DNA from 3 places in the Streptomyces sp. NPDC043853 genome. Region 3 is predicted to be linked to each of the others. Evidence: riboswitches for the same ligand, from Rfam matches in the RefSeq annotation. Region 3 holds a riboswitch; each other region holds the start of a gene.
What was found. Region 3 has a riboswitch for cobalamin ahead of AC067U_RS32645 (cobalamin biosynthesis protein). Riboswitches for the same ligand answer to the same signal wherever they lie in the genome.

Region 1 (5,694 bases), on a different contig from region 3:
CTTCCGGCCGGATCGGTGTCCCCGCCTGCGATCGCACGCAGGCGATCACGTACGTCCAGCGCCTCCCCCGGGCGGAGCGCCGGGTCCTTGGCGAGGAGGGCGAGGACGAGCTCGTCCCATGCCTTGGGAAGGCCGTAGCGGAGACGGCTGGGGGCCACGGGTTCCTCCGTCACGTGCTTGACGAGCAGCGCGACCCCGCCTGCGGCGGAGAACGGCGGCCGACCGGTGAGCAGCGCGTAGAGCACGCACCCCAAGGAGTACAGATCGCTGCGGTGGTCCACCACGAGGGCCTGCGCCTGCTCGGGAGACATGAACGCGGGCGTACCGATCACCACTCCCGTGGTGGTCAGCGCCGGCTGGGACGCCGAAGCATCGAGCAGCATGCCGATGCCGAAGTCGAGGATCTTGGCCACCCCCCGGTTCGTGACCATCACGTTCGCCGGCTTGATGTCCCGGTGAAGCACACCGGCCCCATGAGCAGTCGCCAGACCCTCACACACCTGCACGCCCCAGTTGGCCACCGCCTCCAAGCGGGGCGCGCCCTGACGCATCACCTCGTCCAGGGTCCGTCCGGTGAGCAGCTCCATCACGAGGAACAGGAGCGTCTGCTCCTGGACGCGAGTCGAACCGACGTCGTGCAGGGTGACGACGTGCGGGCTGTGCAGCCCTGCGACGAGCCTGGCCTCCCGCTCAAAGCGGGCCTCGGCCCGCTCGTACTCCACGTGTTCCCCCACGGCCAGGGTCTTCACGGCGACTTCGCGGCCCAGCTTCTCGTCGTACGCCCGCCAGACACGGCCCATGCCCCCGGCGCCGAGCAACCCGGTCACCCGGTAGCGGTCCGCGATCCGTGTCCCCTGCACTATCCCCTCCACGGCACAGCGAGTGGCGACCTCCGCACCGAAGACGCCGCGGTGATCGTACGTCCGGGCCTGCGCCGCGATTCCGGTGGCATCACCGTGTGGACACGGAACTCGGCGCATTGCGGTCGCGTCGCGGGAACCGAACGCGGACGGTGGATGTCTCCATCGTTGTCAGCCTTGTCCCCTTACATCCGGAGAAACCGGGGGACGCCATGAAGCACATCCACCGCATACGCCGCCGGCAGCTCGTGGCCCTGGCCACGGGTGCCCTCCTCACCGCCGGAATCGGGTTCGCCGCGCCTGCCTCGGCGCAGCTCCCGGCCGCGGAGCCGGCCACCACCTGGAGCACGACCCCGCTCGTGGTCAACGCCCGCTGGGGCGGCCACTGCACGTACGACCGGCTCGTCATCGACGTGAAGGGCTACGTCCCCGACGTCACCGTCCGCCGGACCGCCAGGCTGTACTACGACGGGTCCGGCAAGCCGGTCCCGCTCGCGGGCAGGTACTTCCTGGAGATCCGGCTCAACCCGGCCGCCGCCCACAACGATGCCGGGAAGTCCGTCTACCAAGGTCCCAAGCTGCAGCGGATCTGGCTGCCGAAGCTCAAGGGAATCGCCATGACCGGCGACTACGAGGGGTACGTGACCTTCGGCGCCGCCTTCCACACCTATCCCGTCTACAAGACGTTCAAGCTGCACAGCCCGGAGCGGTTCGTGCTGGACGTCAAGCACGCCAACGTCTGCTGAGCGGCACCTGAGCAGTACCCGCCGGGCCCCGGGGTCGTCGCACGCCCCGGGGCCCGGCCGGTCGCCCGTCAGCCGCCGACCGGCGCCTTGGAACGCAGGACCGTCAGGAACGCGCGCATCCAGGCCGGGTGGTCGGGCCAGACCCGGGCCGACACCAGGGTGCCGTCCACCACCGCCTCCGAGTTCTCGAAGGTCCCGCCGGCGCCCCGCATGTCGAGCTCCAGCGCCGGGTACGCGGTGACCTTGCGCCCGTCCAGGCTCCCGGCGGCCGCGGTCATCAGCGGGCCGTGGCAGATCTGCGCGACCGGCTTGTCGGCCCCGGTGAAGGCGGCGATGATCCGCTTCACCTCGGGGTCGTTGCGCAGGTACTCGGGCGCCCGCCCGCCGGGGATCACCAGCGCGGCGTACTGCCCCGGGTCGACGTCCGCGAACGCCACGTCGGCCGGCCAGGTGTAGCCCGGCTTCTCGGTGTAGGTGTCGAAGCCGTCCTCGAAGTCGTGCACCACGAAGCGGAGTTTCTTCACCGCCGGGGCCGCGATGTGGACCTCGTACCCCTCTTCGAGGAGCCGCTGGTACGGATAGAGGACTTCCAGCGACTCCGCCGCGTCACCGGTGACGATGAGGACCTTCACTGCCATGGGCTGCTCCTGTGATGTGGGGCACATGTGGACCCCGGCGACCCTGCCCGCGCGTCGGCCGCCCAAACCGGCCGGGAGGGGGCGGGTTGTGGCACCCGAGGCCGGACGACTAGGGTCATCTGGCCTTGGTGTACGGGAAACCGGTGGAAAACCGGTGCGGCCCTCGCCACTGTGATCGGGAAGTCCGGCTCCATCCTCACGGAGGCCACTGGGCCGACGCGGGAGACCGCACGGCCCGGGAAGGCGGAGCCAGGGCATCAGCACCCGTGAGCCAGGAGACCGGCCAGGGCGCGTTGTCCATCCACGAGGTGCTGGAGAGGTCTCCCAACCCATGCATATTGCCGAGGGGTTCCTACCCCCGTTGCACGCGGTCGCCTGGGGCGTCGCGTCCGCTCCGTTCGTCGTCCACGGCGTGCGCGCGCTGACCCGTGAGGTCAAGGAGAACCCGGAGAGCACGCTGCTCCTCGGCGCGTCCGGTGCGTTCACGTTCGTCCTGTCGGCCCTGAAGATCCCCTCGGTGACGGGCAGTTGTTCGCACCCGACCGGGACGGGGCTGGGGGCGATCCTGTTCCGGCCCCCGATCATGGCCGTGCTCGGCACGATCACCCTGCTGTTCCAGGCCCTGCTGCTGGCCCACGGCGGACTGACCACCCTCGGCGCCAACGTCTTCTCGATGGCGATCGCCGGCCCCTGGGCGGGCTACGCCGCCTACCGGCTGCTGGGGAAATCCGGGGCGCCGCTGATGGTCTCGGTCTTCTTCGGCGCCTTCTTCGCCGACCTGGTGACCTACTGCGTGACCTCGGTCCAGCTGGCGCTGGCCTTCCCCGACCCGGGCAGCGGCTTCCTCGGCTCACTCGCCAAGTTCGGCGGGATCTTCGCCGTCACCCAGATCCCCCTCGCCGTCAGCGAGGGGCTGCTCACCGTGCTGGTGATGCGGCTGCTGATGCAGTCCAGCAGGTCGGACCTGGTCCGGCTGGGCATCGCCGAGCTCACCAAGAAGCAGGAGGCCGCGGTCTGATGGCGAACAGCACGCCGAAGGGCATGTCGAAGGGCATGTCGAAGAACACCAGGGTCAACCTCCTGCTGCTGCTCCTGGTGGCGGCACTGGCCGTACTGCCGCTCGTGCTGGGGCTCGGGGAGGGCAAGGAGGAGCCGTTCACCGGCGCGGACGCGCAGGCCGAGGCGGCGATCACCGAGCTGAAGCCGGACTACGAGCCGTGGTTCTCCCCGCTGTACGAACCCCCGTCCGCGGAGGTGGAGTCCGCGCTGTTCGCCCTGCAGGCGGCGATCGGCGCGGGGGTGCTCGCGTATTACTTCGGGCTGCGGCGCGGGCGCCGGCAGGGCGCGGCGGCGTCCGGCGCGGCCGTGGCCGGGGACCCGGCCGGTCCCTCCGCGGGGTCCTGAGTCCGTGCTGCCCATCGACGCGGCCGCGCACAGCAGCCGCTGGCGCGGCCGCCACCCGCTGGAGAAGGCCCTGCTGGGCCTCGGCCTGACGGTGACGGCGGTGAGCCTGCCGCCCTGGCCGGGCGGACCGCTGGTGGCCGCGGCCACGCTGACCGTGCTGCTCGGCCCGGCCGGGGTGCCCGGGCGGCGGCTGTGGCGGGCTTTCCGGATCCCGCTCGGTTTCTGCTTCACCGGGGCGGTGCCGCTGCTGTTCGCCGTGGGCGGCCCGGACGGCTGGGTCGCGCTGGCCCCGGACGGGCCGCGGCACGCGGCCGACCTGCTGCTCCGTACGTCGGCGGCCTCGCTCGGGGTGTTGCTGTTCGCGTTCACCACCCCGGTCTCGGACGTGCTGCCCCGGCTGGTGCGGGCCGGGGTGCCGGCGCCGGTGGTCGACGTGGCCCTGGTGATGTACCGGATCGGATTCCTGCTGCTGGACTCACTGGCGCAGGTGCGTACGGCACAGGCGGCCCGGCTGGGGAACAACAGCCGGGCGGCGGCGTGGCGTTCGGTGGCCGGGCTGGCCTCCACCGCCTTCGTCCGGGCCTTCGACCGGGCGGGGCGGCTCCAGGCGGGGCTGGCGGGCCGGGGCTACGACGGCACCCTGCGGGTGCTGGTGCCCCGGGCGTCGGTGTCGTGGCGGTTCCTGGCCGCGTCCGGGGGGCTGTTGTGCGCGGTGATCGCCGCGACGTTCGTGCTGAGAGGACTGCTGGGAGTGTGGGCGTGAAGCCGTACGGCGGAGCAGTGGTGGAACTGGCGGGCGCGGAGTACGCGTACGAGGACGGGCCGGCCGTGCTGTCGGGGGTGGACTTCGGCATCGCCGAGGGCCGTTCGCTGGCCCTGCTGGGCCGCAACGGCAGCGGCAAGACCACCCTGATGCGGCTGCTGAGCGGGGGGCTGCGGCCCGCCGCCGGCCGGCTGCTGCTGGACGGCTCGCCGGTCTCCCACGACCGGGCGGGCCTGACCCGGCTGCGGTCCTCGGTCCAGCTGGTGGTGCAGGACCCGGACGACCAGCTGTTCGCCGCCTCGGTGGAGCAGGACGTGTCCTTCGGGCCGCTGAACCTGGGGCTGCCCGACCCGGAGGTGCGCGCCCGGGTGGACGCCGCGCTGGAGGCCCTGGACATCACGGCGCTGCGCGACCGGCCCACGCACCTGCTGTCCTACGGGCAGCGGAAGCGGGCGGCGATCGCCGGGGCGGTGGCGATGCGGCCCCGGGTGCTGATCCTGGACGAGCCGACGGCCGGGCTGGACCCGGACGGGCAGGAGCGGTTGCTGGAGGTGCTGGCGGGGCTGGAGTCCACGACGGTGGTGATGGCCACGCATGACGTGGACCTGGCGGTGCGCTGGGCCGATGACGCGGCGGTGCTGACCCGCGGCGGGATCCGGACCGGGCCGGCGGGTGAGCTGCTGGCGGATCCCGAGCTGCTGGCCGCGGCGGGGCTGCGGCAGGCGTGGTCCCCGGCGGTGACCTCGTTCCTGCGCGCCCACGGCCTCCTCCCCCACGGCTCTCCCGGGCCGCGCACCCCGGAGGAGCTCTCCGCGCCGGCCTGACCGGCGGGCATCCTGACCGGCGGCCCTGCTCCACCCCGAGGACCAGTCCCTACGATGGCCGCATGTCGCTGCCGCACGCCATCCTGACCGCCCTGCTGGAGAAGCCCTCGTCAGGGCTGGAGCTGACCCGGCGGTTCGACCGGTCCATCGGGTACTTCTGGTCGGCGACGCACCAGCAGATCTACCGGGAGCTCGGGAAGCTGGAGGAGGGCGGGCTGATCCGGGCACTGCCGACCGCACAGCCCTCCCGGGGGCAGAAGAAGGAGTTCGAGGTGCTGCCCGCCGGGCGGGCGGAGCTCCTCCGGTGGGTCGGGGAGAGCCAGGACCCCAAGGCGATCCGGGATCCGCTGCTGCTGCGGATCCGGGCGGCCGCCATGGTGGGCACCCAGGGCCTGCTCGCGGAGCTGCGGCGCCATCTGGAGCTGCACCGGCAGCAGCTGGCCGTGTACGAGGCCATCG
Region 2 (5,694 bases), on a different contig from region 3:
TCGCGGAACACCCAGTTGGTGCCGGTCGCCAGGCCGTGCAGCAGACCGCGCGAGCGGAACCAGTACACGTAGGCGAACGCGCCGTAGAAGAACAGGCCCTCGATGCACGCCGCGAAGCAGATCAGGTTCAGCAGGAAGCGGCGGCGGTCGGCGGCCGTCTCCAGGCGGTCGATCGTCTCGACCGAGTCCATCCACTTGAAGCAGAACTGGGCCTTCTCGCGGATGGACGGGATGTTCTCGACCGCGTCGAAGGCCGCGGCGCGGTCCTCCGGGTCGGGCAGGTAGGTGTCGAGCAGCGTCAGGTAGAACTGGACGTGCACGGCCTCCTCGAACAGCTGGCGCGACAGGTACAGGCGCGCCTCCGGGGAGTTGATGTGCTTGTAGAGCGTCAGCACCAGGTTGTTCGCGACGATCGAGTCACCGGTCGCGAAGAACGCGACCAGGCGGCCGATCATGTGCTGTTCGGAGGGCGTCAGCTTCGCGAGGTCCGCGACGTCCGAGTGGAGGTCGACCTCCTCCACCGTCCAGGTGTTCTTGATCGCGTCCCGGTAGCGCTCGTAGAAGTCCGGGTAGCGCATCGGGCGGAGCGTGAGCTCGAAGCCGGGGTCGAGCAGGTTCTTGGCGTTGGAGCTCATTACTGGCAGGCCTCGCAGGACTCGGGGTTCTCAAGGGAGCAGGCCAGCGCCTCGGCGTCGAGGGCCTGCGGCAGCTGGGCGGGGGTGGCGGCAGCGGGGACGGCCGTGCCGGAGGCCGCGCGGGCGATCTTCGTCGCCGGGCGCGAGCGCAGGTAGTACGTGGTCTTCAGGCCCTGCTTCCAGGCGTACGCGTACATCGAGCTGAGCTTCCCGATGGTCGGCGTCTCCAGGAACAGGTTCAGCGACTGGCTCTGGTCCAGGTACGGGGTACGGGCCGCCGCCATGTCGATCAGGCCGCGCTGCGGGATCTCCCACGCCGTCCGGTACAGCTCGCGCACCTCGGCCGGGATCCAGCCGAAGCCCTGCACGGAGCCGGAGGAGTCGCGGAGCGCCTCGCGGGTCTGCGCGTCCCACACGCCGAGCTTCTTCAGGTCCTCCACCAGGTACGCGTTGACCTGGAGGAACTCGCCCGACAGCGTCTCGCGCTTGAACAGGTTGGAGACCTGCGGCTCGATGCACTCGTAGACGCCGGCGATCGAGGCGATCGTCGCGGTCGGGGCGATCGCCAGGAGGAGGGAGTTGCGCAGACCGGTGGTGGCCATGCGGGCGCGCAGGGCGGCCCAGCGCTCCGGCCAGGCGAGCGTGACGTCGTAGTGGTCGGGGTGCAGGACGCCACGGGCGGTACGGGTCTCCGCCCAGGCGGGCAGCGGGCCGTTGCGCTCGGCGAGGTCGGTGGAGGCCTCGTACGCGGCCAGCATGATCCGCTCGGCGATCTTCGTGGAGAGCGCCTTGGCCTCCGCGGAGTCGAAGGGCAGGCGCAGCTTGAAGAAGACGTCCTGGAGGCCCATCGCGCCCAAGCCCACCGGACGCCACCGGGCGTTGGAACGGCCGGCCTGCTCGGTCGGGTAGAAGTTGATGTCCACGACGCGGTCGAGGAAGGTGACGGCCGTGCGGACGGTCTCGTCCAGGCGCTCCCAGTCCATCTCCCCGTCGGCGACGAACGCGCCGAGGTTGACCGAGCCGAGGTTGCAGACGGCGGTCTCGCCGTCGTTGGTGACCTCGATGATCTCGGTGCACAGGTTCGAGGAGTGGACGACGGTGCCGGGCAGCGCGGTCTGGTTGGCGGTCCGGTTGGAGGTGTCCTTGAAGGTCATCCAGCCCTGGCCGGTCTGCGCGAGGGTGCGCATCATGCGGCCGTACAGCTCGCGGGCGGGCATCGTCTTCCTGGCCAGGCCCGCCTGCTCGGCCTTGACGTAGGCGGCGTCGAAGTCGGCGCCGTGGAGGTCGACCAGCTCGGGCACGTCGGCGGGGGAGAACAGCGACCAGTCGGCGTCCGCGTTGACCCGGCGCATGAACTCGTCCGGGATCCAGTGCGCCAGGTTCAGGTTGTGGGTGCGGCGGGCGTCCTCGCCGGTGTTGTCGCGGAGCTCCAGGAACTCCTCGATGTCGGCGTGCCAGGTCTCCAGGTAGACGGCGGCGGCGCCCTTGCGGCGGCCGCCCTGGTTCACCGCGGCGACCGAGGCGTCCAGGGTCTTCAGGAACGGCACGATGCCGTTGGAGTGGCCGTTGGTGCCGCGGATCAGCGAACCGCGGGCGCGGATCCGGGAGTACGACAGGCCGATGCCGCCGGCGTGCTTCGACAGCCGGGCCACCTGGTGGTAGCGGTCGTAGATGGAGTCCAGCTCGTCCAGCGGGGAGTCCAGCAGGTAGCAGGAGGACATCTGCGGGTGCCGGGTGCCGGAGTTGAAGAGGGTGGGGGAGGAGGGCAGGTAGTCCAGCCGGTTCATCAGCCCGTACAGGGAGGCGACCTCCTCCACCGCGCGGACGCTCTCGTCCTCGGCGAGGCCGCAGGCCACGCGGAGCATGAAGTGCTGCGGGGTCTCGATGACCTGGCGGGTGATCGGGTGGCGCAGCAGGTAGCGGCTGTGCAGGGTGCGCAGGCCGAAGAAGCCGAAGCGGTCGTCGGCGCCGTCGGCGAGGGCGTGCCCGACCATCGCGTCGAGGCGGGCGGCGTGGGCGGCGACGAACTCCGCGGTCCGGTCGGCGATGAGGCCCTCGCGGTGGCCGACGGCGACCGACTCGGTGAAGGAGGTCACGCCCTGGCCGGCGGCCTCCTCGGCGATGGTGAGGGTCAGCAGCCGGGCCGCCAGCTTTGAGTACGCCGGGTCCTCGGAGATCAGCCCCGCGGCGGCCTCGGTGGCCAGCCCGCGCAGCTCGGCCTCGTCCGCGTCGGCGCTGCGGCCGCGCAGCGCGGCGGCGGCGACCCGGCCGGGGTCGGTGTCGGGAAGGTCTGCGGTCAGCTCGGTGAGAGTCCGCAGCAGTGCGGCCCCCGGTCCCTCGGTGCCCTTGGTGTCCCCGGAGGACGGGTCGGCGGACTCGGCGCGCGGTGCGGCAGGCGCGATGGTCACGGGGGGAGCTCTCCCTCGCTCGGCTCCGGAATCCCTGCGGGCGGGCGCGAGGCAGCGCGCGTACGGGAGCGGCGGGGCGGGAAGCGAGCGCAGCACCGTACGGCGTCCACCGGCCCAACCGCGAGGCCCGGACGTATCGGCACCCGGGACGGTCGTACCCGGGCGCACCGTCGGCAGGTACTCGGACTTTTCATACCGTTGCGGGACAGTTCCGGATTCTCACCGGATTCCCCTGCGTCGACAGCGAGGATGAGCATACATGTGGGGGCGGCCCTGTGATGCCACCCCCACATGTTGTGTCCCCTGGTCGGCGCTCCGGCTACTGATCGGTTCCGTACAGCTCCAGCGAGTAGGTGAGCAGCGGCACACTCGGGACCGGTGACCAGTCCCGCTCGGGCGTCCGTACGAAGCCCATGCGGGCGTAGATCCGGTGCGCGGCGCGCATGGCCGGCTGTGTGGACAGCACCAGGGCCCGCACCCCGTCGATGGCCCGGGCGCGGTCGATACAGGCACGGACGAGAGCCTCGCCGACGCCTTGTCCGCGGGCCTCCCCGGCCACGGCCAGCATCCGGAACTCGGCCTCGTCCGGCCCGGCGATGTCGCAGTAGCGGCTCCCGGGCGGAGCGAACGCGACCCCGCCGAGCAGCGTCCCGTCCTCCCGTACGGCGACCAGCACGGCGGAGTCCTCCGCCCGCGCCGCCACGTCCCGCAACACCCCGAGGTAGTACCCGTCGGGGTTGGCGTCGAGCAGCCCGTCCCCCACGTACGCCTGCGCGGTGATCTCCCCGAGGGCCTCGTACTCCTCGGGCCTTGCCTCCCTGATCACGATGTCCATGCGGTCGAGTGTGCAGGACGGCTGTCGGTGCCCGCCGCTATCGTCGAAGACAGCACCGTCGAGAAGGGCGAGCGAGGCATGACCGTGACGACAGACCGGCCCCACATGCTGACTGACGACTTCGAAGCCGTAGCGCGCATAGCCGCCCGCGAGAGGGAGGGGACGCGGCTGGAATTCATCGACGGGGTCATCAGGAGCAAGGCAATGCCGGACGGCGATCACGGGCGGATCATCCAGTGGCTGCTCAAGATCTGCATGCAGTCACGGCCCGACTTGTTCCTGCACCCGGGGCAGGGGATCAAGGCGCAGGACTACCGGACCGGGCGGGCCATTCCCGACGCGGTGCTGGCGCATCCGGATGCCTTCGTCGGGCAGGGTGACTGGGTCGAGCCCGACCCCATCCTCATGGCCGTCGAAGTGACGTCGTGGGATTCCGACACGCAGCGGCGGGACCACGTCGAGAAGCCCCGGGCGTACGCAGAGACGGGCATTCCCGTTTACCTGCTGATCGACCGGGCGAAGTGCGAACTCTCGGTCTACAGCCAGCCCAACGGCCGCCGGTACGAGAGTGTCCACATCGTGCCCTACGGCACGGACATCGCGCTGCCGGACCCTGTCGGCATCACCCTGCAGACCGAAATCCTCAAGGACTGGGTGCGCTGACGCACAACACGCGCGAGGGGCTCCGCCGGATCGGCGGGGCCCCTCGCGCGAGCGGATTGCTCAGCAGCAGCGGAACCCTTCCCGCGGGTCCGCCTCCCGGGCGTCCACCCGGGCCCGCTCGAAGTCCCTGCGGGTCATGACCTCGGCGTCCGGGTCGTGGCCGCGGGCGTGGGCGACGTAGCGGTCGTACGCCGCCTCACCGGAGAACTCCCGTACGTAGTACCGGACCTTGGCCATACGGTCCGCCAGCCGGTCCCGCAGGGCGGTCATGCCACCGGCTCCGAGACCTTGCCGCCGCCCGAGTCCAGGCCGGCCGCCGCCAGTTCGGCCTTCTCCTCGGCCGTCGGGAGCAGCCCGGCCGGAGCGACGATCTTCGACTCGGTCCACGGGACCTCGGAGAGGACGGCCGTTTCGGGCCGGCGGACGGCCTTGACGCAGGTCCGGGCCGCGTCCGCGAGGACGATGATGATCAGGATCGCGAAGAGGGCGCACAGGACGCCGTCGACCGTGGCGTTGGTGACCACCGTGTGCATGTCGTCCATCGACTTCGCGGGCGGCAGCACCTTGTCCGCGTCGATCCCCGCCTGGTACTTGTCGCGCTGCGCGAAGAAGCCGACCTTCACATCGTCCGAGAAGATCTTCTGGTAGCTCGCGGTCAGCGTCACGGTCGCGTCCCACACCAGCGGAACGCCGGTCACCCAGGCCCACTTGAGCCGTCCGGACTTGACCAGCAGGGTGGTGCAGACGGCCAGCGCGACCGCGGCGAGCAGCTGGTTGGCGATGCCGAAGAGCGGGAACAGCTGATTGATGCCGCCCAGCGGGTCCTTGATGCCCACCCACAGGAAGTAGCCCCAGCCGCCGACAACGATCGCGCTCGCGAACCACACGCCCGGCTTCCAGCTGACGTCCTTGAAGGACTTGTGGACGTTGCCGAGGGTGTCCTGGAGCATGAACCGGCCTACGCGGGTGCCCGCGTCCAGTGTGGTCAGGATGAAGAGGGCCTCGAACATGATGGCGAAGTGGTACCAGAACGCCTTCATCCCGGCGCCGCCGATCACGGAGGAGAAGATCTCCGACATTCCGAGTGCGAAGGTCGGTGCGCCGCCGGTGCGGGACAGCAGGGTGGCTTCTTCGACGTCCTTCGCGGCCTGGG
Region 3 (5,694 bases):
CCGCCAGCCGGGGCGGGCGCTGCCGCCGTGCATCTCGACCAGCCCGGCGAGGCGGGCGCGGTCCCAGCCGGCCCGGACCTGGCCGTGCGTCAGGCGGAGGTCCCCGGAGGCCCGTTCGACGTCGGGGGCGGCCAGCGCCCCGGCCGGAGTGGGGCGCGGTCCGTCGGCGGTCCCGAGGTTGCCCTCGGCCCAGCGGGCCAGTCTGACCGCGTCGGAGAGCGACGCCCGGGCGCGGTGCGCGAGTTCGGGCGCGGCAGGTGTGCCCTCCGGCGGGCGCGAGGCCGGCCGGGTGCGCCGGTTGGTCACCGCCTTGCGGGCGGTGGCGACGGAGCGCGGGGAGACGAGTCGGAGTCTGGAAGCGCGAGCCAACTGCTCATCAGGCTTTCGGGACGTCACGGAATCAGTCTCGCCCGTGACAGGCCGAAAGCCCAAACGGAACCAGCCGTTACCGCTGGTCGGGCGGGGTGGCACCGGCGGGACAGACCAGGACAAGCCGCCCGCCTCCGGGGGGACGCGGGAGGGCGGGTCCGCCCGCGGGCGACGGGGCCCCGGCCGGCCCGCGCACGCGAGCGGGGCCGGGCCTCAGCCCAGCCTCACATGAGCGGGGTCAGGAAGCGCCGGAGCACCTCCTCGTAGCGGGCCGGGTTGGCGTTCCACATTCCCCCGTGCGAGGCGTCGCGGACGGGATAGAGGGTGACGCGGTCGGGGCGCAGCGCGGCGAGCCGGCGAGCCGGCTCCCAGGGGGCGATCCGGTCGTCCGGGCCGGAGAAGACCAGCACCGGCACGCGCAGGGCGGCCGGGTCGGCCACCGGGTTCCGGTGGCCGGCCAGCAGCCCGGTCCGGGCCTCGGCGGCCCGGACGGCCAGCGGCAGCAGGGCGGCGGGCACCCCGCGGGCGAGGGCCAGGTTGCGCAGGGTGGTGTGCCGGTCGAGCACCGGGGAGTCCAGCACCAGCCCGGCGATGCGGTCGGCGAGGGCCGAGCGCTGGGCGGCGTAGAGGGCCATGGTGGCGCCGGTGGACCAGCCGTGCAGGATCACCCGGCGGGCTCCGTAGCGGAGCGCGTAGCGGATGGCGGCGTCCAGGTCGCGCCATTCCGAGGCACCGAGGTGGCTGATCCCGTCGGGGCAGGCGGGGGCGCCGAGGTCGCCGCGGTAGGCCAGGTCGAGCACCGGCAGGTGGTACCGGTGGAGGAAGGGCATGACCACCATCGGGTGCTCGCGGGTGCTGCCGAGCCCGTGGACGGTGATCACCCAGGTGTCGCGGGCGCCGGGCACGAACCAGGCGGGCAGTCCGCCCAGCTCGCCGGGGACGTCCACGTCGGCGTGGTCGAGCCCGAGCGCGGAGCGCGGGTTGCCGAGGTGGACCTGGGGGGTGAGCCGGACCCGGGTGCCGGGTTCCAGGGTGCCGTGGGTGATCCGGACGAGTTCCCGGACCACGGTGTCCGGGTCGTGCGGGACGTCCCGCAGCACCCGGCCGACCACGGCGTGCACCCCGGGGGCGTCCAGTCCGTGGGTGCCCGGGCGGAGGGTGGCCAGGGTGCGGGTCAGGGCGATCCGGCCGGGCGCGGTGGAGTGGACGGTGAGCCGGGGGCCGCCGGGGAGCGGGCGCCCCGGTTCGGGCCGCAGCGCGGCGTCGGCGGCGTACCGCCCGGCCACGACGGCGGCCGCTCCGGCGCCCAGGAGGGTGGTGGTGACGGCCGCTGCCGTCGCTGTCGCTGTGCGCACCGTTCCAGTTTCGGCGGCGGGCTGGGGCCCGGCCAGCGGAGGACACACGGAGGAGGTGCCTCCGGAAGCGTCCGGCCTGGAGTGATGTACGTCTCTTCGGCGGGGCCGGGCGGGCGTCCGGAATGCCTGAAGTCGCATGCGTAAGGTTCCGTTCACCCCTCGATGACGTGCGCGAATCGGTGCATTGGCGGCAGTATCAGGACGAGCGTCCCTAAGTCGAACCGCGCGGGTACACCGCAAGGCCCGAGTCAGTTCACTTTTCGTTCACCTAGGTTGCTTACGTTCGCCGAGCCACTGACGCCAAACAGAAGCCTGGGTAAATGGAGCACATAACGCTTCTCCTCGGGATCGTGATCATCACCGCTCTCGTGTTCGACTTCACGAACGGTTTCCACGACACCGCCAACGCGATGGCTACCACCATCTCGACCGGCGCCCTCAAGCCCAAGACGGCGGTGGCCATGTCCGCCGTGCTCAACCTCGTCGGCGCGTTCATGTCCGTGGAGGTCGCCAAGACGATCTCCAAGGGTCTCGTCAACGAAGAGGGCATCCAGCCAGAGGTGATCTTCGCGGCGCTCGTCGGCGCCATCCTCTGGAACCTGCTGACCTGGCTGGTCGGCCTGCCCTCCAGCTCCTCGCACGCCCTGATGGGCGGCCTGATCGGTGCCGCGGTCGCTTCTGCCGGCATCGGCGCGGTCAACGGCGACGTGGTCGTGACCAAGGTCCTCATCCCCGCGGTCGCCGCGCCGATCGTCGCCGGCGTCGCCGCGATGCTGGCCGCGCGCCTCACGTACAAGCTCGGCAACAACGTCGGCGAGAAGACCTCGGCCAAGGGCTACAAGGCCGGCCAGATCGCCTCCGCCGGCCTGGTCTCCCTGGCGCACGGCACCAACGACGCGCAGAAGACGATGGGCATCATCACCCTGGCCCTGGTCGCCGGCGGCGCGCTCGCGCCCGGCTCCAACCCGCCGGTCTGGGTCATCGTCTCCGCCGGTATGGCCATCGCGCTCGGCACCTACCTGGGCGGCTGGCGGATCATCCGGACCATGGGCAAGGGCCTGACCGACCTGCAGCCGCAGCAGGGCTTCGCCGCCCAGACCTCGGCCGCGTCCGTCATCCTCGCCTCCTCCACCCTGGGCTTCTCCCTCTCCACCACCCACTCGTGCTCCGGCGCGGTCATGGGTGCCGGCCTCGGCCGCAAGGGCGGCGTGGTCCGCTGGTCCACCGCGACCCGCATGTTCGTCGCGTGGGGCCTGACCCTGCCGGCCGCCGCCGCCGTCGGCGCGGGCGCCGAGTACGTCATGCGCATCGGTGACATCGGCGTCGCCGCCGTCACGGTCTTCCTGGTGGGCTCCTGCCTCGCCATCTGGCTGATCTCCCGCCGTCAGGTCGTCGACCACCACAACGTCAACGAGGTCGACGGCGAGGAGCCGGGCGTGGTCACCACCGCGATCGCGGCCGTCGCCGTGCCGCCGGCGGGCACCACCGCCGCGGTCACCGACGAGGACCTGAAGGCCACCATCCCCGCCCCGAACGCCCACGCGTCCGGCGAGACCCCGACGGCTCCGGCCGCCGCGGTCTGACCAGCAGAGAAGGTTTCGCAGCATGAAGATCGACTGGGCAGCCCTGGGCTCCGTCTTCGGAGTCAGCCTCTCCGCCACCGTCCTCCTGGTCGCCCTGTTCACCCTGGGCCTGGTGGGTCTCTCCAAGCACGAGGCCGCCACCGAGCAGGGCGGCACCGCCGCCCTGGCCCGGACCGGCGCCTACGCCGCCTTCGCGCTCTGCGCCGCGGCCGTGGCCTACGGGATCTACCTGATCGTCGTCTGACCCGAGGCGGCACCCGTCGCGGCACGCCCCGCGGCACGCACCGCGGCACCCACCGCGTCCGAAGGCTCCTCCCGGTTGTCCCGGGGGGAGCTTTCGCATGCCCTGCCCCGTCCGCACCCCACTTCCGCCGCAGGTCAACGGCAAGTTGACGGGCGATCGCGGTGCGTGGTGGACTGCCGGAGCCATCACGGCGGCAGCAGAGGAAGTCCGGTGCGAATCCGGCGCGGTCCCGCCACTGTCACCGCGGAGCACGGCCGGTCCTTCGTACCGGGCCCCGTGCCTCGCGGGAGCCAGGAACTCTCGCCACCGGACACGTCGAACCAGGGCGCGGACCCTGAGTGAGGACATACCTGCCCCATGCGTGCCGATCGCGTTTTCGCGTACGGCGTGACGGCGGGCCTGATCGGCGACCGGATCCTCGGTGATCCGCGCCGCGGGCACCCCGTCGCAGCCTTCGGACGAGCCGCCGCCGCCGTGGAGCGCGCCCTCTGGCGCGACCGGCGCACCCGGGGCGTGGTGCACGCCGCGGTGTGCGCCGGCGGCGCAGCGGCGCTGGGCGCGGTCGCCGCCCGCGCCGTGCGCTCCCGCCCCGCAGCCCTCCGGATCGCCCTGACCGCCGCCGCCACCTGGGCCGTCGTCGGCGGCACCTCGCTGGGCCGGGAGGCCCGGGCGATCGGCGGTGCCCTGGCCGCCGGTGACACCGAGGTGGCCCGCGAGCGGCTCCCCCACCTGTGCGGGCGGGACCCGCACTCCCTGGACGAGCAGCAGATCGCGCGCGCCGTGGTGGAGTCGGTCGCCGAGAACACCTCCGACGCCGTGGTCGGCGCGCTGGTGTGGGGGGCCGCGGCCGGGGTCCCGGGACTGGTCGCGTTCCGCGCCGTGAACACCCTCGACGCGATGGTGGGCCACAAGTCCCCCCGCCACCTCAACTACGGCTGGGCCTCGGCCCGGCTGGACGACCTCGCGGGCTGGCCGGGGGCCCGGCTGACCGCACTGGCCGCCGTACTCGCCGGCCCTGACCGTCGGGGGGCGGTCAGGGCCTGGCGTACCGATGCCGCGGCCCACCCCAGCCCCAACGCCGGCCCGGTCGAGGCCGCCTTCGCGGGGGCGCTCGGGGTGCGGCTGGGCGGCACCCTCGCCTACGGCGGGCGGGTGGAGCACCGGGCGGTGCTCAACGGCGCGGAGGGGCGGCCGGTGGAGGTCGCGGACATCGAACGGGCGGTCCGGCTCTCCCGGCAGGTGACCTGGCTGGCGCTGGGCGCTTGCGTGGCGGGCCGGCTGCTGGCGGCACGGGCGGTACGAGCGGTACGGAAGGGGCGCGGGTGAGCGGGACGGGCAAGCGGGGCGGGGGGCTGCTCGTCGCGGGCACCACCTCCGACGCGGGCAAGAGCGTGGTCACCGCCGGCATCTGCCGGTGGCTGGCGCGGCAGGGCGTGAAGGTGGCGCCCTTCAAAGCGCAGAACATGTCGCTGAACTCCTTCGTGACCCGGGAGGGCGCGGAGATCGGCCGGGCTCAGGCCATGCAGGCCCAGGCGGCCCGGGTGGAACCGACCGCGCTGATGAACCCGGTGCTGCTCAAGCCCGGCAGCGACCGCAGCAGCCAGGTGGTGCTGCTGGGCAAGCCGGTGGGCGAGATGAGCGCCCGTGGGTTCTTCGGGGGGTCCGGGCCCGCGGCGCAGCCGCCATCAGGCGCAGTGTCCCCCGGGAAGGCACTGCACGGCGGACGGGAGCAGTTGCTCGGTGTGGTCACGGACTGCCTGGAGCAGTTGCGGGGCACGTATGACGCCGTGATCTGCGAGGGGGCGGGCAGCCCGGCCGAGATCAACCTGCGCCGGACGGACATCGTGAACATGGGGATCGCGCGGGCCGCGGACTTCCCCGTGGTGGTGGTCGGGGACATCGACCGGGGCGGGGTCTTCGCGTCCTTCTTCGGCACCACGGCCCTGCTGTCGGAGCGGGACCAGTCGCTGGTCGTCGGCTACCTGGTGAACAAGTTCCGCGGCGACGTCTCCCTGCTGGAGCCCGGCCTGGAGATGCTCCGGTCGATGACCGGGCGCGCCACGTACGGGGTGCTGCCCTTCCAGCACGGCCTGGGCATCGACGAGGAGGACGGCCTGCGGGTGTCGCTGCGCGGCGCGGTGCG

Region 1: linked by a shared signal. The riboswitch ahead of AC067U_RS34390 (energy-coupling factor ABC transporter permease) and the one ahead of AC067U_RS32645 (cobalamin biosynthesis protein) in region 3 are both predicted to bind cobalamin.
Region 2: linked by a shared signal. The riboswitch ahead of AC067U_RS31085 (ribonucleoside-diphosphate reductase subunit alpha) and the one ahead of AC067U_RS32645 (cobalamin biosynthesis protein) in region 3 are both predicted to bind cobalamin.

The regions. Positions count from the first base shown of each region.
Region 1 is NZ_JBWKDJ010000019.1:141,135-146,828, reverse strand. It holds partial or broken gene AC067U_RS34405 (DNA translocase FtsK) at 1-860, opposite strand, end outside; gene AC067U_RS34400 (AMIN-like domain-containing (lipo)protein) at 1,073-1,606, shown strand; gene AC067U_RS34395 (DJ-1/PfpI family protein) at 1,675-2,244, opposite strand; cobalamin riboswitch at 2,354-2,546, shown strand; gene AC067U_RS34390 (energy-coupling factor ABC transporter permease) at 2,576-3,262, shown strand; gene AC067U_RS34385 (energy-coupling factor ABC transporter substrate-binding protein) at 3,298-3,648, shown strand; gene cbiQ (cobalt ECF transporter T component CbiQ) at 3,653-4,411, shown strand; gene AC067U_RS34375 (energy-coupling factor ABC transporter ATP-binding protein) at 4,408-5,235, shown strand; gene AC067U_RS34370 (PadR family transcriptional regulator) at 5,298-5,694, shown strand, end outside.
Region 2 is NZ_JBWKDJ010000015.1:148,767-154,460, forward strand. It holds gene AC067U_RS31080 (ribonucleotide-diphosphate reductase subunit beta) at 1-635, opposite strand, end outside; gene AC067U_RS31085 (ribonucleoside-diphosphate reductase subunit alpha) at 635-3,043, opposite strand; adenosylcobalamin-variant (AdoCbl-variant) riboswitch at 3,211-3,287, opposite strand; gene AC067U_RS31090 (GNAT family N-acetyltransferase) at 3,363-3,878, opposite strand; gene AC067U_RS31095 (Uma2 family endonuclease) at 3,957-4,541, shown strand; gene AC067U_RS31100 (YbdD/YjiX family protein) at 4,602-4,811, opposite strand; gene AC067U_RS31105 (carbon starvation CstA family protein) at 4,808-5,694, opposite strand, start outside.
Region 3 is NZ_JBWKDJ010000017.1:106,294-111,987, reverse strand. It holds gene AC067U_RS32665 (hypothetical protein) at 1-306, opposite strand, end outside; gene AC067U_RS32660 (alpha/beta hydrolase) at 594-1,724, opposite strand; gene AC067U_RS32655 (inorganic phosphate transporter) at 2,045-3,307, shown strand; gene AC067U_RS32650 (hypothetical protein) at 3,330-3,551, shown strand; cobalamin riboswitch at 3,704-3,873, shown strand; gene AC067U_RS32645 (cobalamin biosynthesis protein) at 3,909-4,877, shown strand; gene AC067U_RS32640 (cobyric acid synthase) at 4,874-5,694, shown strand, end outside.